3 regions of the Brevundimonas goettingensis genome follow, and region 3 is predicted to be linked to each of the others. Evidence: predicted binding sites of a transcription regulator. Region 3 holds the regulator's gene; each other region holds the start of a gene.
What was found. Region 3 encodes LexA, which represses DNA repair genes until DNA is damaged. Its sites were predicted from a motif close to ATGTTCNCNANNTGTTCT; they were not measured.
Positions count from the first base shown of each region.

Region 1: a site for LexA is predicted at 1,007-1,024, ahead of IFJ75_RS08490 (ImuA family protein). Genes of this name have one in related genera too.
Region 2: a site for LexA is predicted at 8,340-8,357, ahead of IFJ75_RS18195 (ImuA family protein). Genes of this name have one in related genera too.

Region 1 covers NZ_CP062222.1:1,711,338-1,721,084, forward strand. The annotation lists gene IFJ75_RS08485 (response regulator) at 1-597, shown strand, start outside; gene IFJ75_RS08490 (ImuA family protein) at 1,052-1,828, shown strand; gene IFJ75_RS08495 (Y-family DNA polymerase) at 1,743-3,263, shown strand; gene IFJ75_RS08500 (hypothetical protein) at 3,312-3,611, opposite strand; gene IFJ75_RS08505 (NAD(P)-binding domain-containing protein) at 3,741-4,901, opposite strand; gene IFJ75_RS08510 (arylesterase) at 4,908-5,621, opposite strand; gene IFJ75_RS08515 (ABC transporter ATP-binding protein) at 5,683-6,372, shown strand; gene IFJ75_RS08520 (ABC transporter permease) at 6,369-8,882, shown strand; gene IFJ75_RS08525 (hypothetical protein) at 8,951-9,148, opposite strand; gene IFJ75_RS08530 (con-10 family general stress protein) at 9,148-9,354, opposite strand; gene IFJ75_RS08535 (alpha-ketoglutarate-dependent dioxygenase AlkB) at 9,465-9,747, opposite strand, start outside.
Region 2 covers NZ_CP062222.1:3,686,000-3,695,746, reverse strand. The annotation lists gene IFJ75_RS18215 (TonB-dependent receptor plug domain-containing protein) at 1-519, shown strand, start outside; gene IFJ75_RS18210 (peptide MFS transporter) at 683-2,503, opposite strand; gene IFJ75_RS18205 (error-prone DNA polymerase) at 2,712-6,047, opposite strand; gene IFJ75_RS18200 (Y-family DNA polymerase) at 6,107-7,717, opposite strand; gene IFJ75_RS18195 (ImuA family protein) at 7,635-8,303, opposite strand; gene IFJ75_RS18190 (N-acetyltransferase) at 8,513-9,649, shown strand; gene mscL (large-conductance mechanosensitive channel protein MscL) at 9,646-9,747, opposite strand, start outside.
Region 3 covers NZ_CP062222.1:1,386,396-1,396,142, reverse strand. The annotation lists gene IFJ75_RS06930 (ComEC/Rec2 family competence protein) at 1-1,718, shown strand, start outside; gene lexA (transcriptional repressor LexA) at 1,867-2,562, opposite strand; gene trpC (indole-3-glycerol phosphate synthase TrpC) at 2,815-3,618, opposite strand; gene trpD (anthranilate phosphoribosyltransferase) at 3,615-4,655, opposite strand; gene IFJ75_RS06910 (anthranilate synthase component II) at 4,660-5,250, opposite strand; gene IFJ75_RS06905 (peptidoglycan-binding protein) at 5,372-5,566, shown strand; gene IFJ75_RS06900 (hypothetical protein) at 5,563-5,733, opposite strand; gene IFJ75_RS06895 (ankyrin repeat domain-containing protein) at 5,820-8,726, opposite strand; gene trpE (anthranilate synthase component I) at 8,793-9,747, opposite strand, start outside.

The sequences.
Region 1 (9,747 bases), 320 kb from region 3:
CGACGCGGACTCCGGGGAATTATTACCAATCACCCCACCTGGACGGTCGTCGGGGAGGCAAGGGATGGGGATGCGGCGCTCGCTCTCGCGTTGACACTGCGCCCCGACATCGCCGTTCTGGACGTGTCTTTGCCCCGCCTGGACGGCGTGACCCTGACGCGCCGCCTCAAGCGGGAGGCGCCAGAAGTTTCCGTGCTACTTTTCACAATGAGAGATGACGACGAGACGGTGAATGCTGGTCTTGCGGCGGGCGCGAGGGGCTACATCCTCAAGTCCGATACAGGTCTGCATCTGAGGGCCGCGATCTCGGCGCTGGGCAATCGGCGGCCCTACTATTCGCCCTGGGTGTGCGAGCTACTTACTGCCGGGCACCTGCGGGACCACGTCCTGTCGCGGCGCCAGCTCCTGACCGCGCGGGAACGTGAGGTCGGCTGTATGATGGCGCAGGGACTGCGCAACGAACAAATCGCCGATGGTCTTGGTATCAGTGTGAAGACGGTGGAAACCCACCGTGCATCGGCAATGCGGAAGGCGGGTGTTCGGACGCCAGGTGACTTTGTGCGGTTCGCAATCCGGCAAGGAATGATACAGGCGTAGCGGAGCTCCAGCTCTGTTCGACTGCTCTGAACGTCCGCTTCCCACCCCTAGCTGAAGTCCGGAACGTACGCTCATGGAAAGGGCTGCTCAGGTCCGCTTTCGGGCAGGGTGCTAACTTCGCAATCCGACCCAAAGCGGACGTTCGATAGGCCACCGCACCTTATGTGCGTCGGATTATGAATTCGGCCAGTTTTCGCTCGCTCTGCCGTTAAGGCGCTCAAGGAGCTCGGCTAGCCGGGAGATGTCGATCGATGACCAAGCCGCTAGCCGGCTCTCGAATGCGGCGGCCTTACTCTGCAACGCCTCGGTGATCGCGAGCCGCTCCGTCTCTGTGGGCGAGACTCCCTCCCATTGTGTGGACCGTCCACAGTCACGGGCGGGCTCGCCTTGACTCGGCCGGCTTGAAAAGAGAACAAATACGGAACATGCTTGCAGCCTCACCGTTCCGGAGTCCATGTCCGTCGCCCCGCCCACCAGCGCCTTCGAGACCCTGCGCAAAGACATCGCGCGGCTCGAGGCGGGCGGACGGGCGCCCGGCGGCGTGCTGCCCTTCGGCGTCCCGGATATCGACGCTCGTCTTCCGGCAGGCGGGCTTCAGCTGGGCGCCCTGCACGAGGTTGCGGGCGGCGGAAACGGCGCCCTGCACGGGACGGCGTCGGCCCTGTTCGTCGCCGGCGTCGCGGCGCGCACCCGCGGCCCGGTCCTGTGGTGCGTCACGCGCGCGGACCTGTTCGCGCCCGCCCTCGAGCAGGCCGGGCTGGAGTCCAACCGGGTGGTCTATGTCGAGGCCGAAGACGAGGCGGCCGTGCTCACCGCCTTCGAGGAAGGGCTGCGCCACGGTGGCTTGGGCGCGGTGGTCGGCGAGGTCGCCCGCCTCTCCATGACCGCGTCGCGACGGCTGCAACTCGCCGCCGAGGGGTCCGGAACCCTCGGGCTGGCGATCCGCCGATGGCGGCGACAGGCGGAGGCGGCGGATTTCGGCCAGCCGACGGCCGCCGTCACCCGCTGGCGCGTCACCGCCTTGCCCTCCACCCCTCTGCCCTCCAAGCCCCTGCCTGTGGCCGGCGTCGGTCGGGCCCGCTGGTTCGTCGAACTGATCCGCTGCCGCGCCGGCGCATGCGCCGATTTTGAACTGGAAGCCTGTGATGAGACGGGTCGTCTCGCTCTACCTGCCGACCTGGCCGACCGATCGTCTTCGACGCCGGCTTGGGACCGACGCGCCGTCGCCTGAGACGCCGCTCGTCCTGGTCGGCAGGATCGGGCGCAAACGGGTCGTGGTCGCCGCCGACGCCGCCTCACAGGCCCGGCGGATCCGGCCGGGCATGGCCGCGACCCAGGCGCGGGCCCTGATCCCCGACCTCACGGTTCACGATCACGACCCACAGGGCGACGCGGACGGCCTGGAGCAGCTCGCCCTGTGGGCGCTCAGACGCTATGCGCCCATCGTCGCGGCCGATCCCCCGGACGGCCTGGTCATCGACGCCACAGGGGCGACCCACCGCTACGGCGGCGACGAGGGCTTGCTTGACGACCTCGTCGAGACCTGCCGCGCGGTGGGCCTGACCGCCCGCGCCGCCATGGCGGACACCTGGGGCTCGGCCCATGCCCTGGCCCGCTTGCTCGCCCGGCCCGCCCTCGTCGCGCCCGATCGGGGCGCACGATTGATCACCGACCTGCCGACCTCGGCCCTGCGCCTGACGCCGGACATCGTCGCCGGTCTGTCGAGGATGGGGATCGATACGGTCGGCGAGATCGAAGCCAAGCCGCGCGCGCCCCTGGCGTTGCGCTTCGGGCCCGAACTGACCCGGCGACTGGACCAGGCCTTCGGCCGGACGGCCGAACCGATCGATCCGGTGGAGGCGCCGGAACTGATCCAGGCGCGCGAGGTGTTCGCCGAGCCGATCGGCGCGCCCGAAACCCTTGCGCGCTACACCCTCAAACTGGCGCATACGCTCTGCGCCGCGCTCGAGACCCGGGGGCTGGGCGCGCTGAAGCTCGACCTGCGCTTCCATCGCGTCGACGCCAACATCGAGGTCATCCGGATCGGAACGGCCAGGCCGATCCGCGACGTCAGACGCCTGACCCGGCTGCTCTGCGACAGGCTTGAAACCGTCGATCCGGGCCTGGGCGTCGAGATCATGGTCCTGACGGCTCCGGTCGTCGAACCGCTGGACTGGAAGCCCGCCGCCGGAGATCTCGCCACGCCCGCCGCCGCCGATGTGTCTGATCTCATCGACATCCTGTCCAACCGCCTCGGCGGCCGCCGTCTCTACCGGCTGGCGCCGGCCCAGAGCGATGTCCCCGAGCGGTCCTCGATACGACTGGCCCCGACCGCTCTGCCCGTGCCCGAGCGCTGGCCGAAGCGCTGGCCGCGGCCGGTCCGGCTGCTGCCCTCGCCCGAGCGTATCGAGACCGTCGCCCTCCTCCCGGACCAGCCGCCGGTGAGTTTCAGCTGGCGCGGGGTGCGTCGTCGCGTCCGACGCGCCGACGGCCCCGAACGGATCTTCGGCGAATGGTGGCGCCGTGACGGCGAGCGCGATGCGGTGCGCGACTATTTCCAGCTCGAGGACGAGGCCGGCGAACGCTTCTGGGTCTTCCGGCGGGGCGACGGCGAACAACCGGTCACCGGCGACCTGACCTGGTATCTCCACGGCCTGTTCGGATGAGGCGCGCGCTCGCCGGCGCCTGGCGCGCGGCCTCTCAGGCGGCTGCGTTCAGGCGGACTCGCCGCCGAACTCCGCGAACGCGCTGCGCACAGCCTCCGGGTCCCCGCCGGCCTCCGGCGATACGGACACCCGGATCCGACCCTCGACGGGAGCGTCTTCCCGGCCTTCGGCGCCCGGTCCGACGGACGGGGCGTCTCCGCCCGACGTCGTCTCGCCGACGGTGCTCTCGTCTCCGTCGGCCTGTACGGCGATCGCCTTGCGATCCAGCTTGAACTCCTGAACCAGCCGCTCGACGACCAGCTCGGCCTCGCGGCGCGTGGTGAAGGTCGCGGTCAGTGTCGAGCTCATGGGCGGATTCCTTGTGACATGGACATCCGCAACGCACAGAGCGCGCCGATGCTCCCCGCCAAAGACAGGGGCGAGCGCAGGGGGCGCCCGGACATGGCGGTTCGGCCATGACGGCCTGGGCAGGACGCCTTACGCCTCCGGCGGGCGCGCCTGCCCCCTCTGGAGCGACAGAAATGTCGTCAGCTCCCTGGCCGCCGCCCCGCCGGCCCGATTGGCGCCGATGGTCGAGGCCGACGGACCATAGCCGACCAGGTGGATGCGAGGATCCTTGGCCACCTGGGTGGCGAGCCTTCCCGTCATGACGATCCCGCCGCCCTGTTCGCGCAGTTGCAGGGGCGCCAGATGGTCAAGCGCGCTGCGGAACCCGGTGCACCACAGGATGACGTCCGCCGCCTGTTCGGAACCATCGGCCCAGCGGACCCCGGTCTCGGTGATCTCCGAGAACATCGGCAGGCGGCTGAGCGCCGCCCGGGCGCGCATGGCCCGGATCGCGGGCGTGATCGGCAATCCGGTGACCGAGACGACGGAACCCGGCGGCAACCCCTGGCGAACCCGGGCCTCCACCCGCGCCACGGCCGCGCGGCCGTCCTCGGGCGTGAACGGCGTCTCGCGGAACTGAGGTGCGCGACGCGTCACCCAGGTCGTCGAAGTCACCTGCGAAATCTCGTCGAGGAGTTGGATCGCGGAAATGCCTGCGCCGACAACCACCACATGCTGGCCGGCGAACGCGGCCGCGGTGCGATAGTCCTTCGTATGCAGTTGCCGCCCCCTGAAGCGGTCCGCGCCCGGATATTCCGGGATGAACGGCGCCTCCCAGGCGCCCGTGGCGTTGATGACGCCGCGCGCCGAAAAGACGCCGCGGTCGGTTTCCACCCGAAGCCGTTCGCCCCGGTCGCAGACCGCCACGACGGAAACGGGCCTGTGAACGCGAAGATCGAACGCCTTCTCATAGGCCGCGAAATACTCGGGCACCGCCACCGATGCCCTCACCTGCCCGTCGTCCGTCCTCACCGCCGCGTCGAACCGCATCCCCGGCAGGTCGTGGACGCGGTTGACCGTGCTCAGGGTCAGCGACGGCCACCGGTGCTGCCACGCCCCGCCCGGCCCGGGCGCGTGGTCGAAGGTGAGGAAACGCCGGTCCGGCTCCAGGCCCAGGTTTTTCAGATGGTATGCCGCGGACAGGCCCGCCTGGCCAGCGCCGATCACCACGATATCGACCTTGAGCGCCACCCGGCTCGACGCCGGCGCGCCTTCGGCCACACCGTCAGGGGAACGCGTGACGCCAGTCATGCCGGATCAGGACGGTGTGGCGGGCGCCAGCACCCTCGCCACCACGGGGGCGAGCCTCGCGGCGATGATCTTCACCCCGACAGGGTTCGGATGGATGCCGTCGGCCTGGTTGTAGCGTCGGTCGAGCGCCACGCCCTCGAGCAGGAAGGGATAGAGGGGAACGTTGTCCTCATGGGCCAGGTCGACGAAGACCTGATCGAACTCGCGCGCCCAGGCGCCGTACTGCGGCGGGGCGCGCATGCCGGCCAGCAGGACCGGGATGTGGCGGGCCTGCAGCCGCTTGATGATCTGGTCCAGATTGCGCCGGGTCTCGCCCGGATCGACCCCCTGGAGCAAGTCGTTTCCGCCCAGGGCCACAATACAGAGATCGGTGTCGTCCTGCACGCTGAAGTCCACGCGCGCGAGCCCGCCCGCCGTGGTGTCGCCGGACACGCCCGCGGCGCGCACCCGAACCGGGACGCCCAGGGCGACGACCGCACGCTCGAGCTGAGCCGGGAGGGAGTCGCTCGCCTTCAGCCCGTAGCCGGCGGTGATCGAGTCGCCGAACAGGGTGACGATCCGGCCCGGGGCCGCGCGCGGGCCGGGCGGCCTCGCCGCCGGGTCGTCGGGCGCCGGGGCGGCGGGCGTCTCCGCCTCACGCGGTCCGCATCCGGCCAGGGCGAGCGCGCCGCCGGCGGCGAGGACGAAACGACGCGGGAAATGGGTCTGATCTGATGTCATGGCGTTGAGCGCCTATATGGGAAGGAACCGTCTCCTCCCAAGACATCGCGTCGGAATTCCAATGGCTTCAGAACCTCCCCTCGTCCTTGAGGCCGTCAGACTGACCTTGCCCTCCGCGGCCGGACCCGTCGAGATCCTGCGGGGCGTCGACCTGAGCGTCGCCGCCGGGGAGACCGTCGCCGTGATCGGGCCCTCCGGATCGGGAAAGTCGTCCCTTGTCTCGATCGCCGCGGGACTTGAGACGCCCAGCGACGGGAAGGCGGTTCTGTTCGGGGTGGATCTGGCGAGCCTGGGCGAGGACGGCCGGGCGCGACTTCGGCGCGGCCGCGCGGCGCTGGTGTTCCAGAGCTTCCATCTCCTGCCCAATATGACCGCCGAGGAGAATGTCGCCGCGCCCCTGGAGCTGGACCATCGGCCCGGCGCCACGGCCGAGGCCCGCGCCTGGCTCGACCGCGTCGGTCTCGGCGGGCGGCGCACCCACTACCCGCACCAGCTGTCGGGAGGCGAGCAGCAGCGCGTCGCCCTGGCCCGGGCGCTCGCGGTGCGGCCCGAGCTGTTGTTCGCCGACGAACCGACCGGCAATCTGGACGCCGTCAACGGCTCCCGTGTCGCGGATCTTCTGTTCGACCTGGTGCGCGAGACCGGCGCCGCCCTGGTCCTCGTCACCCATGACGGGCGGCTGGCCGAACGGGCGGACCGGACCGTTCGGATGAAGGATGGCCGCATCGCCGGCCAGGACGAACCCGCGTGAGCCTCGCCCTGCGTTTCGCCTGGCGCGAGCTGCGATCCGGGGTCGCCGGCTTTCGCATCTTCCTGGCCTGCCTGGCGCTGGGCGTCGCCGCCATCGCCGCCTCGGGCTCGACCGCCGAGGCCTTCCGGCAGGGTCTGACCGGACAGGCGCGCGAAATCCTCGGCGGCGACGTCGTCTTCAGCCTCGACCAGACCCGCTTCACCCCCGAACAGCGCGCGGCCCTTTCACGGCTCGGACCGGTCGCCTGGTCGGTCCGGGCCAACGGCATGGCCGAGACGGCCTCGGGCGAGCGCCGCCTCGTGGACATGCGGGGCGTCGACGCCGCCTATCCCCTGGTCGGCGAAGTCGAGCTGACGGGAGCCCCCGACCTCTCCGCCGCCCTGGCCCCGGTAAACGGGGTTCCCGGCGCGGTCGTCGAACAGACTCTTCTGGACCGTCTGCATCTGAAGCTCGGCGACCGGTTCACGGTGGGCGCGACGCCCCTGGTCGCCCGCGCCGTCCTCATCGCCGAGCCCGACCGGCTGGGGCGCGGCTTCGCCCTCGGCCCGCGGGTGATCACCGCCGTCCCTGTCGTCGAACGGGCGGGCCTGCTGCAACCCGGCGGCCTCTTCGGCGAGGCCGTTCGCATCGTCCTTCCGGCCGGCGCCGATCCCAAGGCCGTCATCGCCCAGGTGCGCAAGACCTTCCCGGACGCCCGGCTGGAGGCGCGCGACCGGTCCGAGGCCGCGGCCGGCGCCTCGGGCCTGATCGACCAACTGGAGTATTTCCTCGGCTTCATCGGTCTCGCCTCCCTGGTTGCCGGGGGACTCGGGGTCGGCGGCGCGGTTTCGGCCTATCTCGAGGGCCGCAAGCCCTCGATCGCGACCCTCAAGGCGCTCGGCGCAGACGGGGCCCTCATCCGCAATCTCTATCTGATCCAGATCGGGGTTCTGGCCGGGCTCGGCGTCGCCATCGGTCTCGTCATCGGCGCCGTCACCCCTCTCATCATCGGCGCCCTGGCCAGGGACAGCCTGCCGATCCCCGCCCTGTTCGCCGTCTACCCCGAGCCTCTGTTGCGGGCCGGCGCCTTCGGCCTGCTTGCGGCCGCGGCCTTCGCGCTCGCCCCCCTGGCCCGCGCCCGTGCGACCCCGCCCTCCGCCCTGTTCCGCCAGGCGACGGCCCGCCGCGTCCAATTCGGGCCCGAGGTCTTCGGGGCCGGCCTCGCGGGCCTCGCTCTGGCGGCCATGGCCGTCCTGACCGCTCCGTCGAAGCCGGCCGCCGCGGGCCTGATCGGCGGAACCCTGGTCGCCTTCGGCCTCCTCTGGCTTCTGGGCCTTGCCGCCGCCCGGCTGGCGGGCGTCCTCCGGCGCGGGACCTCGGGCGCCGTGCGCCTCGGCCTGGCCAATCTGGCGGGACCGCGCTCGGCCGCCCGCACCGCGTCTCCGGCCATCGGCCTCGGCGTCGCCCTTCTCGCCTGTGTGGTCCTCATCCAGTCCAGCCTCCTGGCCCAGATCACCGATGTGGCGCCCCGGTCCGCGCCCTCGGTCGTCTTCACCGAAATCCCAGGGGAACGCGGCGCGGCCTTTGACGCCGTGGTCGCGCGCGCCATGCGAGATCCGGGGCCTGACCGCTATCGCCGCGCCCCCCTGATCACCGGCCGCATCACCCAACTCAAGGGGGAGACCGTCGATCTGGACAGGATCCGCGACGACCAGCGCTGGGCCTTCGACCAGGACATCCTGCTGTCGGCCCTCGCCGGCGCCCCCGACGACGCCAATGTCGTATCCGGCCGATGGTGGCCTGCCGACTACGCCGGTCCGCCCCGGGTGGCGATGGCGCGCGATCAGGCCAGGGGAGCCGGACTGAAGGTCGGCGACACCCTGACCCTGCAGGTGCTGGGCCGCGAGATCGACGCCCGCATCGCCGCCCTGCGCAAGGTGGATCCAGGCGGTTTCGGCTCGAACTTCCTCGTCGTGCTCGACGCCCACGCCATCCAGGGCGCCAATCCGAGAAGCGTCGCCATCGCCCGCGCCACGCCCGCGGAGGAGCGCGCCCTGACCCAGGGCCTTGGCCGGGACTTCCGCGAAGTGAACGTCATCAGTGTGCGCGAACAACTGGAGTCGGCCGCGAAACTCTTCGACCGCCTGGCTTTGGCGATCCGGGGCGCCGCCGCGGTCGCCGGTCTCGCGGGGCTGCTGGTTCTGGTCGGCGCCATCGCCTCGGGGGTGCGTGAGCGGGCGCGGGAGGCGGCGGTGCTCAAGGTTCTGGGCGGGTCTCATAGCCAGATCCTTGCCGCCTATCTGATCGAATACAGTCTCGTCGGGGCCATCGCGGGTGTGGCGGGCCTGGCCTTGGGCGCGGCCGGCGCCTGGCCCATCGTCGCCTTGGTGTTCAAGGCGCACTGGAGCCTGGACTGGGGCGGGATCGTTCTGCTCCTGGCCGGCGCGACCGGTCTGGCCGCCCTCGGCGGAAGCGCCGCGGCCCTGAACGCCCTGTCGCAGCGGCCCGCGCCGGTGTTGAGGACGCCGTGAGCCGGGCCTGCGCGACGGCCGCGCGCCACGTCCTGCAGCGCCGTGCCGCCGATCCGAGGGCTTGCGCCCTAGCGCGTTCCCGCGTCGGTTCCCGGCGCTCCCGGAGGCGTCTCCCGGCGTGCGGGCGTTCCTCCGGGCTGCGCCGGGTCAGGCGTCCAGGCGTCGGAGCCGGGCCGGCCCTCGCCGCGCGGCGGATCCTCCCGATCCTCTTGCGGACGGACCGGATCGCCGTCCTGGCCGCCGCGCCCGGTCTTGTCATCCGACATCAGGCGTCTCCCTTCTTCTGGCGGCTCGACTGCGTTCCGCCCTTGCGGCCCGCCTCGCGAGCGAGATCCCGGTTCTGGGAAAAGCTGCGCTTCTCCTCGGGCACGGAGCGCCCGCCGAGTTTGGCGATTTCCGATCGGCGCTCCGGCGAGAGGGAGGCGAAGCCCCGTTTTTTCACGCCCGTGACCGGTGCTGCTGGACTGTCCATTGGATTGATCCTCCTTGGCTGGACGAATCCGTCAGGGCGCCAACCGGTTCCTGTGTCGGCTCCCGGACCCGGCGCGTCGGGCCCGCGCCGACCGCTCATCGGCCCGGTCTTCAAGGTCTCAAGGTCCGGAAGGTGATCGAATAGCGCAGGGTCGCAACCGGGCTCAGGCTGTGCTCCCAGACATCGCGCGCCTCGCCGTCCAGCAGATAGGCGGACCGCGCCTCGACCGGAACCGTACGCCGGTCCCAACCGCCGGGTCTTCCCCGGCGGAACCGAAACGGCGTCGACGCCCCCAGGGAGAGCCCGACGACCTTGCCGAATTGCGGCCGGTCGCGATGCCAGCCGATCCCCGCGCCGGGCCCGTACCGGTTGATCAGGACCTGGACGAGCGCC
Region 2 (9,747 bases), 1.7 Mb from region 3:
CTGCCCCTGCCCGGCGGCCTGTCGGCGACCGGCAACATCGGTGACGGCACGCTCGATCAGCTGTCGCTGAACGTGGTCGTCCCGACCGACAAGCTGCACATCCCCGGCGGTCGTTTCACCTTCCGCAACGACTGGAACAAGACCGAGGTCACCGATCCGACCACAGGCGAAACCCGTTCGATCTCGGGCGTGCGTCCGACCCAGGCCAATGTCGGCTTCTCGCAGGACATCCACTCTTGGAAGACCCAGTGGGGCATCAATGTCCTGCCGCTGCTGGGCCAGAAGCAGTTCTACCCGGATCAGGTCTCGGGCTGGCGCGGTTCGGGCTATTACGAGATGTTCGTCGAGTACAAGCCGACCCCGACCCTGTCGATCCGGGGCCAGCTGAACCTGTGGGACGACTTCCAGATCCGCCGCACGGTCTATTCGGACCGCGCCGCCGGGACAGTCCTGTTCACCGAGGACCGCCAGATCGACCCACGCACCTTCTGGTCCTTCCGGATCCGCAAGACGTTCTAGGAGGGGTCGACTTCGTCGACGCGCTAACGCTCGCGACACGGTCGCTCGCTGCTTGAGCGCGGGCGTTATGCGTCGAGAAGGAAATGGGCGAGCGGTAGCCCCAACAAAAAAGGGCGGCGTCCATGCGGACGCCGCCCCTTCTTTTTGATCCTTGGATCAGGCGCTACTTCACGCCCCTCATCATCCACTTCAGGACCGGCGAGCCCAGCAGCAGCAGCACGCCGAAGCCGACCCCCCAGATGCCGATCTCCTGGAACACCTTGGCATAGGTCGCCAGGGCCAGTTCCGGGTTGGTCACCACGCCGCCGACGGTTTCCGTCGAGGTCGATTTAGCGACCAGGCCCGCGATGATATGGGCCAGGGCCGAAGCCATGAACCAGGCGCCCATCATCATCCCGACCATCCGCGGCACGGACAGTTTGGTGATCATGGACAGGCCGACCGGCGACAGCATCAGCTCGGCGATCGAGTGGAGGAAATAGGCCAGGAACAGCCAGATCAACGGCACCTTGAAGGCGCTGTCGGCCTGGGTGTGGGCGGCCCACACCAGCAGCAGGAATCCGGCGCCGACCCCGACCAGGGCCATGCCGAACTTGACCGGGACATTGGGCTCCAGGCCCTTCTTGCCCAGCCACACCCAAAGGCCGGCCATGATCGGGCCGAAGATGATGATGGTGCCGGGGTTGAAGGTCTGGGTCATGGCCGCGTTGAACCAGCCGGGGATTTCGGTCGACTGGTCGGCAAACAGGGTCAGGCTGGAGCCCGCCTGTTCGAACAGGGCCCAGAAGACCACCGAGAACATGGTCAGCAGCAGGGCCGCCAGCATCTTCCAGCGGCCGTCGCCCTTGATGAAGATCACCGAATAGCCCAGCAGGCCGATGAAGACGGCCGGCACGAGGTAGAGCAGCGAAGCCTCGACCGCATCGTGCTGCTGCACGATCAACCACATGGGCACGACGAACAGGATGCCGAGGATATAGATCCAGGCTTCGCGCGGGATGCCGAAGGTCTTCTTGTCCAGCTTGGCCGAGGCCGGCGGATCGGCGCGGTTGCCGAGCCATTTCTGGCCCACCCAGAAGGTGATCAGACCCGCCAGCATGCCGATGCCGGCCAGGCCGAAGCCGTATTTCCAGCCGTATTTGATGCCCAGCCAGGCGCAGACCGCCGAGGCCAGGACCGAACCCAGGTTGATGCCGACATAGAAGATGGTGAAGCCGGCGTCGCGGCGACGATCGCCCTGCTCATAGAGCGAACCCACCACGGTCGAGATGTTCGGCTTCAGGAAGCCGACGCCGACGATGATCAGGGCCAGGGCGAAGAACAGGGTCGCCTGACCACCCAGGTCCACCTGGGTCCGCTTCTCATAGGCGCCGGTCGGGATCTGGGCCGGGAAGCCTGCGGCGGCATTATCGGCCTGGGCGCGGGCCACGGCCGCCTCGGGCGAGGTGGCGGCGGCGGCGGCCGGACCATCGGCCGGAACCGCGGCCGCGGCCGGATCGGTCACGGTGGCGGAGGCCGGCACGGCTTCGGGCGAAGGCGCGGCGGCTACGGCCTGGGCGGTCTCGACGGCCGTCGGCAGGTTCAGGACGCGAATCCCTTCCGGCCCGATCTTGATCGGAACCCGCTTGTCGCCATCCACGATGAACATCTGGCGGCCGGTGTCGCGGCCTTCGACCGCGACCTGATATTCGCGGCCCTCGTATTTGATGAACTCCTTGCCGCCCGATCCCTCGAACGCCATCATGAAGTGACCGGCGACCAGCAGAAGCGCGCCGATGGTCACGGCCTTGCGCGAGCCCAGGAAGCGGTCGGCGATGGCGCCGCCGATGACCGGCATCAGATAAACCAGCGCGGCATAGGCCGCGTAGATGCCCTGGGCGTTGCTCGAATCGAACAGGAAATGCTGCGTCAGATACAGGACCAGCAGGGCCCGCATGCCGTAGAAGGAGAACCGTTCCCACATCTCGGTGAAGAACAGGATCACCAACCCCCGTGGGTGCCCCAGAAACTGTTTGTGAGGCGCTTCAACAGCCCCTCCCCCATCCGTCATACTCAAGCGACTGCTCCTTCAGGTGCGCCGATCCGGCGCGATTGGGCGCATAAGCAGCACGGCGGGAAAGACCGGACAAGTCTTAAGGATGAATCCGGACCGTCGCCTCAGTGTCGCATGCGGCCGCCGGAGGGCCTGCGGATCAGTGGAAATCGCGTGATCCGGGCAGGATGCGGACGTCGCGGGGGTGGCGACGGCGGTTGGGGCCGGTCGGCGAATGGCCCGATCCCCGCGCCTCGTCGGGGGACACCACGCCGTCCTCGCTGATGCAGCCCAGCATCGGGGTCCAGTCGATCAGGTCCTCGACGACCAGATGGCTGACCCCCTCGGCGCGCTGGATACGGCCCTTGGCCAGCACCATCCGCGCGCCCATGGCGACGGGACGCAGCCGTTCGAAGACGTCGGGCCAGACGACCAGATTGGCCACCCCGGTCTCGTCCTCCAGCGTCAGGAAGACCACCCCCTTGGCCGAGCCGGGCCTCTGGCGCACCAGAACCACCCCGCCGACCGCGACCCGCCGCCCCGCCGGCGCCGACTGGTAGTCGAGCGCGGTCAGGGCCCCGGCCTGCCTCAACCGCTCGCGCAGGAAGGACACGGGATGGCCCTTCAGCGACAGGCGAATGGTCTGATAGTCGCCGACCACCTCTTCGCCCTGACTCAGCTCCGGCAGGGCCTCGGGCGGGCGGCCGTCGGCCTCGCTCAGTCCCATGGCCGCGAACAGGGGCGCGCCCGACGCCGGCGGTGCGCCCTTCGCCGCCCACAGCCCCTGCCGCCGCGACAGTTTCAGCGACCCGAAGGCGTCCGCCTCGGCCAGCTTGTCCAGCGCCGCCGGCGGCAGTTTGGCGCGCAGCCGCAGATCCTCCAGATCGGCGAAGGGGGCCTGGGCGCGCTCCTCCCCGATCCGCCCGGCCCATTCCTTCCGGAACCCGTCGATGGCGCGAAAGCCGAGACGCAGGGCGCGGCGCTCACCCTCCCCCCTCTTTTCGAGGGTCGCGTCCCAATCGCTCGCATTCACATCCGGATGCCTGACCTCGACCCCATGCTCACGGGCATCACGGACCAACTGGGCCGGAGCGTAGAATCCCATCGGCTGGCTGTTCAACAGACAGGCGGTGAAGACCTCGGGATAGACGCACTTCACCCACGCCGAAACATAGACGATGTGGGCGAAGGAGCAGGCGTGGCTTTCCGGAAAGCCGTACTCGCCGAAACCCTTGATCTGGTCGAAGCAACGGCGGGCGAAGTCGGGCTCATAGCCCCGACGCACCATGCCGTTGATCATCATCTCCTCATAGTGGCCGATCGTCCCCATGTGCCGGAAGGTCGCCATGGCCCGACGCAGACCATTGGCGTCCTTGCCCGTGAACTCTGCGGCGACCATGGCGATCTTCATCGCCTGCTCCTGAAACAGCGGCACGCCCAGCGTCTTCCGCAGGACATAGGCCAGCTCCTGCGGATTCTCCCGTGAGCCGGGCATTTCGAAACGGTAGCTGCCAGGTCCGTGGCGCGCCTCATGCTCCCGGCGCTCCAGCCGGCGTTTGAGATAGGGATGCACCATTCCGCCCTGGATCGGACCCGGCCGGACGATCGCCACCTGCACCACCAGATCATAGAACTCCTTTGGCTGGAGGCGGGGCAGCATGGCCATCTGGGCCCGGCTCTCGACCTGAAACACGCCCAGGGAATCCGCCTTGCACAGCATGTCGTAGACTTCCGGCGCCTCCTTCGGGACCGTGTCCAGGGCCAGAGTGCGATTATAACTGTCCTCGATCATCGCGAAGGCGCGCTTCATCGCCGTCAGCATGCCCAGCGCCAGCACATCGACCTTCATCAGCTTCAGATGATCGATGTCGTCCTTATCCCATTCGATAAACGTGCGTTTTTCCATCACCGCATTGCCGATAGGGACGATTTCGACCAGCGGCCCCTGACTGAGAACGAAGCCACCGACGTGCTGGGAAAGATGGCGGGGAAATTTGATCAGCTCGGCCGTCAGCTGAAGCGCCAGAGCCATGCGGGCGTCATCGCGATCGAGGCCGGTCTGATCGACGTGGTCGTCCTTCACCGCATCGCCGTATGAGCCCCAGACGGTATCGGCCATCCGGGCGGTAACATCCTCGGTCATGCCCAGAGCCTTGCCGACGTCGCGGATCGCCGAGCGCGGCCGGTAATGGATGATGGTGGCGACGATCCCCGCCCGGTCGCGGCCGTAGCGGTCATAGACATACTGCATGACCAACTCGCGCCGCTCGTGCTCGAAGTCGACATCGATATCGGGCGGCTCGGACCGTTCGCTGGAGATGAAGCGCTCGATCAACATGTCCTGTCGGGTCGGATCGACATTGGTGACCTCCAGACAGAAGCAAATGACGGAGTTCGCCGCCGAACCCCGGCCCTGACAGAGGATGTTCCTCTCCGGATCGCGCGCCCAGGCGACGACGTCGTGCACGGTCAGGAAATAGGGAGCGTATTTGCGCTCGCGCACCAGCCGCAGCTCCTTGCGGATGGTCTCCACGACCTTCGTCGGCACGCCGTCCGGCCATTTCTTCCGCGCGCCGCGACAGGTCAGGCGGATCAGCCACCCCTGTGGCGACCACCCCGGCGGCACTGGCTCGTCGGGGTAGTCATAGCTCAGCTCCCTCAGCGAAAACCTGCACGCCTCCACCACTTCGATGGTCCGTTCCAGCGCCGCCTCATGCCCCCGGAACAGCCGGGCCATGGCGGCCGGGCCCCGCAGATGGCGTTCGGCGTTGGACTGGAGCCGGACCCCGGCTGCGTCGATGGTGGTTCCCTCGCGGATACAGGTCAGGACGTCCTGCAGGGGGCGGCGGTCGGGGTGGTGGTAGAGGACGGCGTTGGTGGCGATCAGGGGGGCGCCCGTGCGCTCGGCCATTGCCGCCAGCCGGTTCAGCCGCGCCCGGTCGTCGCCACGCCACAGGGGCTGGGCCGCCAGATAGAGGGTGTCCGGCCAGCGGGTGCGCCAGTCCTTCAGCCGGGCCTCGAAGGCGGCGTCGGGGACGATGGGCGCCACGGCCAGGGCGATCATCCCCTCGCCGAAGGCGACCGCCTGATCGAAGGTCAGCCGGGTCTCGCCCTTGGTGGTCCGTGCCTGCGCAGGATCCTCGGCCTCGACCTCCGCATGGGCCTCGCCGCCAGGGAAGCCGATCACGTTTGAGGCGGACGGGGCCGCCGCCGGATCCGGCAGGATTTCGCTCTTGCCCAGGGTCAGCAGGCGGCACAGCCGGCCATAGGCGGGGCGGTCGCGCGGGAAGACGATCAGCTCGGTCCCGTCGAGAAACCCCAGTCGGCAGCCGACTACCAAGGGAATGTCCTGATCCTCGGCCCCCATCAGGGCGCGCACCATTCCCGCCAACGTATTGCGGTCAGCGACGCCCACGGCGGCAAGACCGAGCGCCTTGGCCTGGATCATCTGCTCGCCCGGATGGGACGCCCCCTCCAGAAAGCTGAAATTGGTCATGACGCCGAGCTCGGCGTACTGGCCGGACCACACGGAAGATGGCGAAGAAGAGATCGGGCTCACGGGAACATGCCATGCATCCACCAGGAGGGCGCGCGCTCCTCGTCGGCGCCCGTGTACTCCCGGCCGTAGAGACCCTCGCGGAACAGCCAGTAGCGCAGACCCTGATCGTCCTCGACGCGGTAATAGTCTCGGGTGCGGGCTTCACGGTCTGCGGGCGGCGGGCGCCACCATTCAGGCGACAGCCGTTCGGGACCATCGGCGCGGGCGACGCGGCGCGCCAGCCGACGCCAGGTGAACAGGGCGGGCGCCCCGTCGGGCAGTTCGGCGATGGCCTCGACCGGCTCGGGCGGGTCGAGCAGCAGGATGGGGCGATGTCGGGGGTCGGCGTCAGCGGCGTCGGCGTCCGGCCGCACCGCCTTGCTGAGGCCAAGGGCGGGCCGCCAGCGTTCGGCGCGTTCGGGCAGCCACGACCCCTGCGGCTCCGCGACCCGCACCGCCCCATCGCCCAGCCGCGCCGAGAGTCGATCGATCAGGGCGGTCAGACTCTCGGCATGGCGCGCCGCCGCCTCGTCCTCCAGCGAGACCTGATACGCCTTCAACGGTTCAGCCAGGTCGGCCGAGAGCATCAGGGCATCGACGCCGAAGCCGAGATCGAGCCGCTCCACCCCGCGCTCGCGGAACAGCCGCATCCAGACCGCGACGTCGCGTCCCGGCAGGCCGGACTTGATCGTCAGGGCCGTGGTCCGGCCGTCGGTGCGGAAGCCGGTCAGGGTCAGGACCCGCGCCCCCTGACCGTCCTTTTCGAGGGCGGCGGCGAGGTCGGCCGCCAGTTCCGGCAGACGTCCCTCAACCCCGGCGATGTCGCACAGGGGTTCGGCATGGGCCTCCCACGCCCGGTATTTCGGCGGCGGGCGCGTCGGAACCAGCGCCTCGGCGGCCAGACCCAGGGCCTGATCCAGCCGCTTCACCAGACCCACGCCCGCTCCGTCGCGGAAGCGGCGGGCCAAGCCCGCGCGCGGCATCTCATAGAGGTCGCCGATCCGCTTCAGCCCGAACCGTCGCGCCTGTCTGAGGGCCGCCGCCTCGATACGCAGGGCCTCGACCGGCAGGGGGGCGAGGGCGTCCCGGGTCCGGCCTTCCGGAACCACCGCATGGTCTTTCCCCCAGCGCGCCAGGGCCCAGGCCGCGCCAGGGGTGGGAGCCAGGGCGACGCGGGCGCGGGCGCCGGCCTCGGCCAGACGCGCCTCCATCCCGGCCAGAAGCGCCGCCTCGCCCCCGAACAGATGGCCGGCGCCGGTGACGTCGAGGAACAGCCCCTCCATCCCTTCCTGTTCGGTATCCACCACCACCGCCGGGGACCAGCGCTCGGCCCAGACAGCCAGCCGCTGCAGCGCCCCCCGGTCGGCGGCGAGGTCGGCGGGGCGGCAGATCAGGGTGGGCAGGATGGCGCGGGCGTCGGCCTGGGTCTGGCCCGCCGACAGGCCCGCCGCGCGCGCCGCCGCGTTCAGGGCGTGGATGACCGCGCCCCGGGCGGTGCGGGTGATCAGGGCGAAGGGCGGGCCTTCGTGCGCGCCAACCGGGACTTCAGGCGGCGAGACCCGTCCGGCCCCGTTCGCCCAGACCGTCACCGGCCAGTCGATCAGCCAGACGGAGACGATGCGTCTCATCATCCTGCTCCAGTTTCCAGACGCCGGGCCGCTCCGAACGGCTACGGGTCAGTTCGGCGCTGAGGGCGAAACCGCCCGGGGACCTCAGGTCGTCGGGATTCGAGACGCTCCTCAGGGTTGTGATGCGCCAGCGGCGGCGGGCGGCGCTGAGCCCGCCTTCGGTCTGTCTCAGAAGCACCCCGACCGCCGCCCCGTCGCGCGCCGCGAACTCCAGCCGACGGGTCTGGGCCAGGGAGGCCGCCTCGACCGTGGTCAGGGCCGCAGAGACCGCCCCGGACCTCAGGGCCTGCTCCATGATCCACAGCAGTTCGCTCTCGGTCCGCCCCTCGCTGAGGATCAGGCCGGCGCCGCGCCCGTCGAGCCCCGCCCCCCGAAAACCCGGGCCATAGGGCCGTCCATGCTCGCCCGACCACCGGCGGCCCGCCGCCAGCAGCACCGGGCGGCCGTCATCCTGCGGCAGACGCGACAGGGCGAAGGCGAAGGCCCCGGCCATGTCCCGCGTCCCGACCACGCACACCTCTTCCAGCCCCTCGGCGAGGGCGGGCCAGGCGGTGGAGCCCGAAAGGGTCTGAAGGGGCGGGGACATGGGTGTGGATGGGGACATCGGAGGAGCAAAACCTGAATGTTCATTATTTGTTCCGGTCGCCGACAGAGTCAAATCCTGAATCGTTTCGCGTGAGGACGGCAACCCTTGCGCAATCCATAGTTGTTACAGGACAGGCTTCCCGTGGCCTGGGTCATGCAGCCCAGTACCTCAGACACCCCCGCCGTCCCGCATCGGGAAGGATATGTCCGATGAGCCTGCGCCCCTTCGAACCCGACGACCACGACGCCGTCAACGCCCTGCACCGCGGCGTCTGGTGGCCTGAGCGGTCCCACGCGGGCTGGGCCTGGCTGGCGACCAATCCGGCGCGGCTGGACATCGGGGCGCCGTCAGGCTGGGTCGTCCCGGACCGGGACGGCGCCGCGGCCGCCTTCATGGGCAATCTGGTCCAGCGGGTGTGGAAGGACGAGCGGCTGCATCACGTCGCCACCGGCTTCTCCGTCATCGTGCCCCCGGCCGTGCGCGGCAAGAGCCGGGCCCTGATCCGCGCCGTCCTGGACCAGCCGAACATCGCCGCCGGCTATACGCTGAACGCCAATCCCAAATCGGCGCCCCTCTACGCCCGCCACGGCATGCGGGCCTGGCCGGCGCGAACAAACGCTCTGAAACTATCCTGGATCGTCGATCCGATCGACTGTCTGCGGGGCCGGCTGCTGCGCGAGGCGGTGAAGCGGGCGCCCCATCTGACCGATCCGTACCGCGAGCGCTTTCTGCGGTCCGATCGCGCCCTGGGCCGGGTTCGGCGCCCCCGCTTCCCGTCCCTGGTCTCAACCCTGACCGACCTCTCGGACGGCTCGCCCTATTGCGACTTCTGGCGGGCGCTGAAGGGCGAAGGTCGGGCGGTCGCGGACCGAAGCCCGGAGATCCTGCGCTGGCGCATCGCCGATCCGGACCAGGCCGAACCGCCGCTGCTGCTGGCCTATACGCGCGACGGCGCCGTGACCGGCTATGCGATGGCCATCCAGGCCAAGGCGACGCCGATCGACCCGGTGTTTCTGGAGGTCCTCGACCTCGTCGCCCTGGAGGACGAGCCCCACGCCATTCCGGCCCTGATGCGGGCCCTGATGGATCAGGCCCGCACCCGCGGCGCGGCCAAGGTGCGGTTGCAGGTGGTCAATGAGGAGCTGAAGCGTCGCCTCGGCGCCTGGGCCCTCGGCGCCCGGCACGAAGGCGGCTGGGGCCACGGTCATTTGCGCTTCCGCAACGGAGCCGACGCCGGAGATCTGGCCACATGGTCGCCGACGCCCTTCGACGGCGACCACGGCGTCTGTCAGCGCCCGGCCCCGCGCCGCCAGCGGGCGACGACCGGCGCCGACCTGCGAGCCTAGGGGCGCGCCTTCAGTTCGTCGCGGATTTCGGTCAGCAGCAGTTCCGTCGGCGTCGGGGCGGCCGGAGCCTCAGGCGTCGGATCGGCGGCGTTCTGACG
Region 3 (9,747 bases):
TCCGGGGTCTAGAGCCCGAGGCGACGCCGATCCGGCTGAGGGCCACGGTGAAGGGCGATCCGCCGCCGCCGGGGACGCCCATCCGCCTGTTCGCCATCCTCAATCCGCCGCCGCCCCCGGCCAGTCCGGGCGCCTATGATTTCGGGAGAAACGCCTTCTTCGAGGGGATGGGCGGGACGGCCTTCGCCCTGTCGCCGACGCGGCCCGCCGTCCTGCCCGAGGCTCCGTGGGGGCTGAGGCAGGCGATGAAGGTGAATGCGATCCGGTTTGCGTTGGCGCAGAAGATCGTCGACCGGCTGGGGCCGCGCACCGGCGGGGTGGCGGCGGCCATGGTCACGGGGCACGAGACCTGGATCGCGCGCGAGGATCTGGACGCCATGCGCGATTCCGGACTGGCGCACATCCTGTCGATCTCGGGCTTGCATATGGCGGTCGTCGGCGGCTTCATCTTCTTCGCCGTGCGGCTGGGCGTGGCGGCCGTGCCGTGGGTGGCGCTAAGGGTGTCGGGCAAGAAGGTCGCGGCGGTCGCGGGCCTGATCGCGGTCGGGACCTATCTGGTGATCTCGGGCGCGCCGCCGCCGGCCGAGCGGGCGGCCATCACCTATTCCATCGCCTTCCTGGCCATCCTGCTGGACCGGCAGGCGATCACCATGCACGCGCTCGCGGTCGCAGCCCTGGTGGTGCTGGCGCTCCAGCCCGAGGCCATAGTGACGCCGGGCTTCCAGATGTCGTTCGCGGCGACGGCGGCGCTTGTGGCGCTGGTGGAGGCCTGGCCGGCGCGGGTGAGGGAGCTTTCGGCGCCCTGGCCGATCCTGATCGTCCAGAGGATCGGCGGATGGATCACGGCGGCGGTGACGGCCAGTCTGGTCGCGGGTCTGGCGACCGGACCCTTCGCCATGCAGCATTTCAACCGGACGGCCGTCTATGGGCTGGGAGCCAATCTGCTGACCTCGCCGATGGCGGATTTCGTGATGATGCCGGCGCTGGCGTTGGGGGCCTTGCTGGAGCCCGTGGGGCTGGGCGCGCCCTTCCTATGGGTGGCGGGCAAGGGGATCGAGCTGATGCTGGTCATCGGCCACTGGACGGCGGGCCTGCCGGGGGCGGTGAGGACGGTGGCGAGCGCGCCGGACTTTGTGCTGCCCATCGCCTTCCTCGGGGTGCTGTTCGTCTGCCTGTGGCGCGGGCGGCTGAGGTGGCTGGGCCTGCCGCTGGCGGCGGCGGTCATGCTCTGGCCCCGGGCGCCGACGCCCGATCTATGGATCGGCGACGGCGGGACCAATGCGGCGTTTCACTCAGGCAAGGAGGCGGTGGCGGTGCGCCCGGGCGTACGCGAGTTCGCGGCCGACCTGTGGTCGCGGCGGCGAGGACTGACCCTGACGGACCGTCCGGACGAAGGCTGGGTGTGCGGGCGGTTCGCCTGCGCGCCTCAGGTGCGCGATGCGGCGCCCGTGGCCCTGTGGTGGGGGACGAAGCCGCCGTCGGAGGAGGTGCTAAGCGCCATGTGTGGGGCGGCGCCGGTCGTCAGCGTTCGGGCGCGGGTGGCGACGGTTCCGGCGGGGTGCGCGGACACTCTGGTGCTGGACGGCGTCGATTTCGCGCGCGGCGGGGCGGTGGAGCTGTGGCGCGCCGGGTCAGATGGGGGCGCGGGCTGGGAGGCCGTCTGGACGGCGGATGTGCGAGGGGATCGGCCGTGGACGAAGACAAATCCTCTCCCATAGGGAGAGGGCTTGAGGCTCGCAGAGCGTAGCGATGCGCGAAGCCGAAAGGGTGAGGGGGCATGTCGCTCACCGGTGAGGGCGGAACCCCTCACCCTCTCGCCGCTGCGCGGCGGGTCCCTCCCTCTCCCTGTGGGAGAGGGTCAGGTATTCAATGATACTGGCGGATCAGGCCGACCAGCTTGCCCTGGACCTCGACCTGGTCGGGGCCGAAGATGCGGGTCTCGTAGTTGCGGTTGGCGGGCTCCAGGGCGATGGACTGGCCCTTCTTGCGCAGGCGTTTGAGGGTGGCTTCCTCGCCCTCGACCAGGGCCACGACGATCTCGCCCGAGGAGGCGGTGTCGACGCGTTTGATGACCACCAGATCGCCGTTGAGGATGCCGGCCTCGATCATCGAATCGCCTTCGATCTCGAGCATGTAGTGTTCGCCGGCGCCCAGCATGGCCTCGGGCACCTGATAGCGGCCGTTGTCGCCCTGGATGGCGGCGATGGGCACGCCGGCGGCGATCTTGCCGACCAGAACCAGTTCGCGGGTGTCGTTGGCGGCCTCGGACACCGGCGCCGAGCGTCCGCCGCCCTCGATCACCGCAGGGGTGAAGGGGGCGCGACCGCGAATCGGGCCCGTCGTCGCCTGTTCCGGCAGCTTGGTCACCTCCAGGGCGCGGGCGCGGTGGGCGAGGCGGCGGATGAAGCCGCGCTCCTCCAGCGCCGTGATCAGCCGGTGGATGCCCGATTTGGACGCCAGATCCAGCGCCTCTTTCATCTCGTCGAACGAGGGCGAGACGCCGGTCTCCTTGATGCGTTCGTGGATGAACATCAGGAGTTCGTGCTGCTTGCGCGTGAGCATGGGAGGAGCCTTCAGAACAAGACGTGAACCGTCGTCGATGTTCTGTAAGTGTTCTTCACTAATGTCAACTTAACAGGAGCGGCTCACCTCCCGACGCGCGGAGGTGCGTGGGGAGGACAGATCGCGCAGCGATCAGGAGGGGGCGACGCGATGTTTCCGGTGAGCGATTTTCAATACGGTGTAGCCCTTACCTGATCGTCGCTGCGCTCCGATCTGTCCTCTCCATTCGCCTTCGCGAATGGAGAGGTGAACTCAATCCAGCAGGGCCCGCGTCGCGGCCTCGACGTCCGGCTGGCGCATCAGGCTTTCGCCGACCAGAATCGCGCGGGCGCCGGCCATGCAGACGTCGGCGACGTCGTCAGGGGTGAAGATCCCGCTCTCGGCGACCAGAAGGGCGTTCTTCGGGGCCAGATGCGACAGGCGAGCGGTCGTGCCGAGGTCGACCTCGAAGGTGCGCAGGCTACGGTTATTGACCCCGATCAGGTCGCCGCCCAGCGCGACGGCGCGGCCCATTTCCAGCTCGTCATGGGTTTCGATCAGGGCGTCCATGCCGAATCGGCGGGCCTCGGCCAGGAGCTCGCCCGCCAGAACGTCGTCGATCATGGCCAGGATGATCAGGATGCAGTCGGCTCCAAGCGCGCGGCTCTCGGCGACCTGCCAGGGATCGACGAGGAAATCCTTGCGCAGGCAGGGCAGGGCGACCGCCGCCCGGGCCTGAACCAGATAGTCGTCGTCGCCCTGGAAGCTGGGGCCGTCGGTCAGGACCGACAGACAGGCCGCGCCGCCGGCCTCATAGGCTTTTGCGAGGGCGGGCGGGTTGAAGTCGGCGCGGATCAGGCCCTTGGAGGGGCTGGCCTTCTTGATCTCGGCGATCAGGGCCGGACGGCCGGGGGCGGCGTGTTTCTCGAGGCTGTGACGGAAGCCGCGCGGCATGCCGGCGATCATGGCCAGGGATTCGATCTGGTCTTGCGACTGGGCGGCCTTACGCGCGGCGACGTCCTCGCGCTTGTAGGCGGCGATCTTTGCAAGGACGTCTTCGCGAGGGGCGGCAGTCATACGAGGTCTTCGATCGGCAGGGGCGTGGAGGTGATGCGGGCGAGAGCGGCGAGGGCGTCGGCGGCCTTGCCGTCGTCGATGGCGGCGGCGGCGAGGGCGACGCCGGACTTGAGGTCATCCGCCTTGTCCGCGACGACGAGGGCGGCGGCGGCGTTGAGCAGGACAATGTCGCGATAGGGACCGGTCCGGCCGGCCAGAAGGGCGGTCAGGGCCTCGGCGTTGGTCTCGGCGTCGCCGCCACGCAGGGCCTCGATGTCGGCGCGGGGCAGGCCGGCGTCCTCGGGCGTGACGGTGAAGCGGCGGACGGCGCCGTCCTTCCATTCCGCGACCTCGCTGGGCCCCGTGGTGGTCAGTTCGTCGAGACCCTGGCCGTGGACGGTCCAGGCCCGGGTGGCGCCAAGGCGGCCGAGCACCTCGGCGAGGGGCTCCAGCAGGCGGGGATCATAGACGCCCATGACCTGACGCCGCGCGCCCGCCGGATTGGACAGGGGGCCGAGCAGGTTGAAGACGGTGCGGAAGCCGATCTCGGCGCGGACCGGGCCGACGTGGCGCATGGCGCCGTGGTAGGCGGGGGCGAAGAGGAAGGCGATGCCGGCCTCGTCCAGCGCCGCCTTCTGCTGGTCCAGACCGGCGGTCAGGTCCACACCGAGGACCCCGAGGACGTCGGACGAGCCGGATTTGGAGCTCATGGCCCGGTTGCCGTGTTTGGCGACCTTCAGACCCGCGCCGGCGAGGACAAGAGCCGCCGCCGTGGAGATGTTGAAGGTGTGGGCGCCGTCGCCGCCGGTGCCGCAGGTGTCGATGACGTCGTAGTCGTGGTCGAGCGTCAGGGCGGCCTTGCGCATCTCGCCCGCGAAGGCGGCGATCTCGTCGACCGTCTCGCCGCGCATGCGCAGGGCGGTGACGGCGGCGGCGACCTGGGCCGGGGTGGGCTCGCCGCGCAGACAGGCGGCGAAGAAGTCGCCGGCCTCGGTCGAGGTCAGGGGTTTGCCGTCGACCAGCTTGGCCAGCAGCGGCTTGAAACCACCTTCCGCCACAGGCTCAGACCATGGCCAGACGTTTGACGCCCGCCAGATCGAGGAAGTTGGCCAGCATCTCATGACCGTGTTCGGTGGCGATCGACTCGGGGTGGAACTGGACCCCGTGGATCGGCCGCTCGTGGTGCTGGAAGCCCATGATCTCGCCGTCCTCGGTCCAGGCGGTGACCTGAAGCGTGTTGGGCAGGGTTTCGCGCTGCACGGCCAGCGAATGGTAGCGCGTCGCGGTGAAGGGCGAGGGCAGGCCGGCGAACATGCCCTTGCCCTCATGGAGGATCGGCGAGGTCTTGCCGTGCATCAGGGCCTTGGCGCGCACCACGTGGCCGCCCATGGCCTGACCGATGGCCTGATGGCCCAGGCAGACGCCCAGAATCGGCATGTCCAGCGGCGCGGTGTCGATCAGCGGCAGGCAGATGCCGGCCTGGTCGGGGGCGCAGGGGCCCGGCGAGAGCAGGACGGCTTCGGGTTTCAGCGCCCAGGCCTCGGCGGTCGTCAGGTCGTCGTTGCGGACGACATGCGTCTCCGCGCCCAGTTCCGCGAGGTAGTGGACGAGGTTGTAGGTAAAGCTGTCGTAGTTATCGACGACGAGGATCATGCGGCGGTTCTAGGACCTGAAATCCTCCGCGCCAAGCCGAAGCTTGCTGCGGGCCGGGATAGACACCGGTCGTTAACCATCGCAGCGTCAGATCGGGTCCCTGCTGGATGAGTCCCAACGCGTGATCAACACCGCCGAGATCGAACAGGCCCGAGATCTACTGGTTGAGACGCCCGAGCGTCCGGCCAGTTCGCTGGGCGCGCTGGGCGCGGCGTTTCTGGCCGCCAGCGCCGCGGTGCTGCTGGCGGGCGTCATGGTGCTGGGCCCGGGCTTCGCGATCAAGGACCCGGTCTATCAGGGCCAGTTCGAGAACTAGCCCAGCCAGCCGCTGGTAAAGCCGAAGAAGACCAGGAGGAGGAGGGCGAAGACGATGGCGACGGCCGCCACCGACACGCCCAGAACCGAGGTCATGCCCTTCACATTCTCGCCCTGACGGGCCTCTTCCGTGGTCTCTTCGACGTGGTTGTCCTGGATGGTCGACATGAGCGATCTCCGTTCGTTGTTCACCAAGGAACGGCGGAGACGGCCTTTTTGATCCGTAGGGTGATTTCGCCAGAAGCGATCAGGCCCTAGTGAGCGCCGCCGGCGGCGGGAGCCGGGGCGTCGGGGTCGTTCTCGCCCTGAACCAGATCGAGATCTTCTTCAGTGGCCAGACGGGCCTGACGCGCGGCGTGATCCGCCGGCGCCGCCTGCGAGGCGCCGAGGCCGCCCAGCCGTTCGAGCACGGCCACGGTCGGCGGGCGCCGGTAGCGGCGCGCGCGGTCCAGCGGCGTCTGACCGTCGACATCGATCTGGTTGACCGCCATTCCGCCTTCGCGAACCAGAAGCTCGGTGGAGCGGGCGTCGGCGCAGCCCACCGCAACGGCGTGCAACGGCGGCCAGTGGGTGAAGTCGTCGGCGGGATAAACGGCGCTGAGACGCTCGCGGATCAGGATGCGGCCGGTCGAGGGCTTGCACGGCGTGCCCAGGGTCGACCAGTTCGACCAGATCCGCGCCGGATTGCGCGCCCTAGACAGGTCGAAGCCCGCCGCGATCAGGGCCTCGGCCGCGTCGTTGTAGCCGCTGTAGACGGCGCCGGCGAAGGCGGTCTCAAGGTTCTGGGGCCCATAGGCGCGCGCGGTCTCGCCCGCCAGCAGGGTGAAGGCGCGGAAATCGCGATCGACGGCCCGGTTGGGCAAGTTCTCATTGTCGATCGAACGGTCGCGCAGGAACAGGTCGTCAGGCAGGCCCGGGGGCGGATTGCCGAGATTTCCCGCTGTCTGAAGCGCACCGACAAGATTTCGGGCCCCGGCCTCGGCGAGATGGCGCAGCATGGCGGCGTCTCCGCGCCGGGCCGCGACAAGGACGAGCGACGTCCCGTCCGCGTCCTCGGGCCGCGTGGCGCCGGCCGTCAGCACCGCATCTGCACGGGCCTTGAAGGCGCCTTCATAGCGGGCCGTGCGGCGCGACGGATAGACATCGATCGGGCGGGCGCCGCGCCCCAGGATGGCCTGGACCATGGGCGCGGTTCCCGACCGGACCGCGACCGACAACTGGGAGACCTTGGCCCGCTCGTTGAGGTCGGACGCGGCGTCGACGATGGACCGGACGGCGGCCAGATCTCCGGCGCGGATGGCGGCGTGCAGCCGGGTGCGGATCGCGCCGGCCTCGCTCACACAGGCCAGAAGGGCCTCCATGTCGCCGACCCGGGCCGCAGCGGCGCAGCCGGACAGGCGGTCGGCAGGAAGAAGGTTCAGCTCGGCGCCGTAGTCCGCGAGGAACAGCAGGGCCTGAAGCTGCGCGCCTTGGGCTGCGGCGCGCCAGACGACGGCTTCAGCCTCGGACCGGGCGGCGTCGGCGCCCCGGCCACGGGCGTAGCGCAGCGCCAGGTCTTCATGCCCGCCGGTGATCAGCGGCTCGAACACCGACCAGGGGGCTTCGGCGTTGTCGAGGTCGTGACCGACATGGGGCAGCAGCCGGTCGATCACGGTCGCGTCCCCCGCGGCGACGGCGGCGACGAAGGCGGACTGAAGCTCGTTGATCGGATCGATGGAGACGACGGGGTCGCGCGCCCCCGGCAAGGTGTCGATATAGATTTCGCGGGGCGGGACGGGGTCGAGCCCGCCGGCCGCCGCCTGGGCGTCCAGAAGATCGAAGGCGCCGGCCTGGATCATCATCCCGGCCCAGGAACAGCCGTTGTTTTTCGACCGGTCGGGCCCGCCGCCCCAGGGGCCGCCATAGTCGCAGACACCGGGATCGCCCGTCATCCGCGCACCCCGGTCGATCAATCGCCGGGCCAGGGCGACGCGCTTCTGCGACAGGGCGAGGGCGAGCGGCGAGGGCGTATCGGGATCGAAGCGGGTCGGATCGGCGCCGGCGTCCAGCAGCGCCATCGCCATCGGTTCGTCGCGACGCCGCATGGCCCAGTCCAGGGCGGTCAGGCCGAGAGCGTCAGGGGCGTTGATGTCCTGTCCGGCCGGAACCTCGGCCAGACGGGCGGGATCGCCGGAGCGCGCCGCCTCGGTCCACCGGCGCACGGGGCCCGGATAGTGATCCAACGGCGCGACCAGGGTCTCGGCGCAGACGTCGGACCAGGGGAAGGCCGGGTCGGTGACGACGGCGCGGTTGTAGGCGGCGATGAAGGCCACCGAGGCGGAGGTGTGCTCGCGGTCGCCGGGCAGAACCACGTCCTGGTTGACGTGCCATTTGCCGACCATCTCGCGGGTCCAGCGCTTGCAATCCACGCCGGGCTGGCTCCAGCCCTGTGGCATGGGTCCGATCGAGTTGAAGGCGCCGAGACGCGCGTCGCCGCGCGCCACGGCGGCATGGGCCTCGGCGGCCGGGTCGCGGGCGTTCAGCCGGGCGATCTTGTCGGAGAGGGCCTTGCACCGGCGGTCCCGAGGCTCTTTGCAGTCGGGCAGGGCGCGACCACCCCAAGGTCGGCCACGGTCCCAGAGCAGGGACAGGGTCCCGTAGCGCTCGGCGCCGCCGCAGGTTTCCGCCGCCTGGGCCTGTGCGGCTTCGTGCGCGGCCAAGGCCTTGTCGTCGTCGTAGAGCGCGAAATCCGGGAAGAAGGCCGCGGTGTCGGCCGAACGCGCCTTCAAGGCCGTCACGCAGTGGTCGATGCGGCTCAGGCTGGCCGATGAGAAGCCGTGACCGGGAAGAATGATCAGGTTGGTGCGGCCGGGCGCGCCGTTGATGCCGGGGATATACTGGGTGATCTGGGTCGGAGCGCCGGCGGCGAGCCCCCGGCGGCGCAGGCCGGCCGCCCCGGCGGGATCGACGGCCACGCCGCGCAGCCCCTCGGCCTTGACGATGGACAGGGCGATCAGGGCGGTCTGGTCATTGGCGCGCGACCGGTCTTCCAGCGTCTCGATACGGCTGGAGAAGGCGAGCATCAGCGGATCGGCCGCGTCCGGGCCGGGGGGGGCGTTCGGCGAGGCGGCGACGCAACCCGCCAGGCAGAGGGCCGGAAGCACCGCTTTGAAAATCTTCACGCCACGCCCCCGACCGTTCCCTCCGCGCAACCTAGCAGTGCACGCGGTGGCCGCAATAAGGCGAAGCTAGACCTCGCCGGCGTCGTTGAGGGGGGCGCCCAGTTCGAAGCGCCAGGCGTCGGAGGCGGCGTTGATGGGGGCGCGGGCCTTGGCCTGGGTCTCGGCGTATTCGGCGGCGGGATCGCTGTCGGAGACGACGCCGGCGCCGGCCTGAACGAAGACTTGGCCCTGGGTGAACATGGCGGTTCGCAGGACGATGCAGATGTCTGCTTCCCCGCCCGCCGAGATATAGCCCACGCCGCCGCCATAGCCGACGCCGCGCTTGGTCTGTTCCAGCTCGTCGATGATCTCCATCGCCCGCACCTTGGGCGCGCCCGAGAGGGTGCCGGCGGGCAGGGCGGCCAGCAGGGTATCCACCGCGTCCAGCTTCGGATCGGCCTTGCCGATGACGTTGGAGACGATGTGCATGACCTGGCTGTAGCGCTCGACCACGAAGCTTTCGGTGACCTCGACCGTGCCGGGCGCCGAGACGCGGCCGACGTCGTTGCGGCCGAGGTCCAGCAGCATCAGATGTTCGGCGCGTTCCTTGGGATCGGCCAGCAGTTCGGCCTCCAGCGCCTTGTCGGCGGCGGGGGTGGCGCCGCGCGGGCGGGTGCCGGCCAGCGGGCGGATGGTGACCCCGCCGTCCTTGAGCCGCACCAGGATCTCCGGGCTGGACCCGGCCAGCTGGAAGTCGCCGAAGTTCAGATAGAAGAGATAGGGCGAGGGGTTCTGACGGCGCAGCGAGCGATAGAAGGCGAAGGGTTCACCGGTCCAGGGCGCGCTAAACCGGTGGCTGAGCACCACCTGGAAGATGTCGCCGGCGGTGATGTAGTCCTTGGCCGCCGCGACCATGCCGTTGAAGGCCTGACCATCGACCGGGGAGACGAAGGCCGGGACCTCGGCCGGGGTCGGGGCGCCGCGGCCGACGAGCGGACGACGCAGCCGGGCCTCGAAATCGTCGAGACGGGCATTGGCGGCG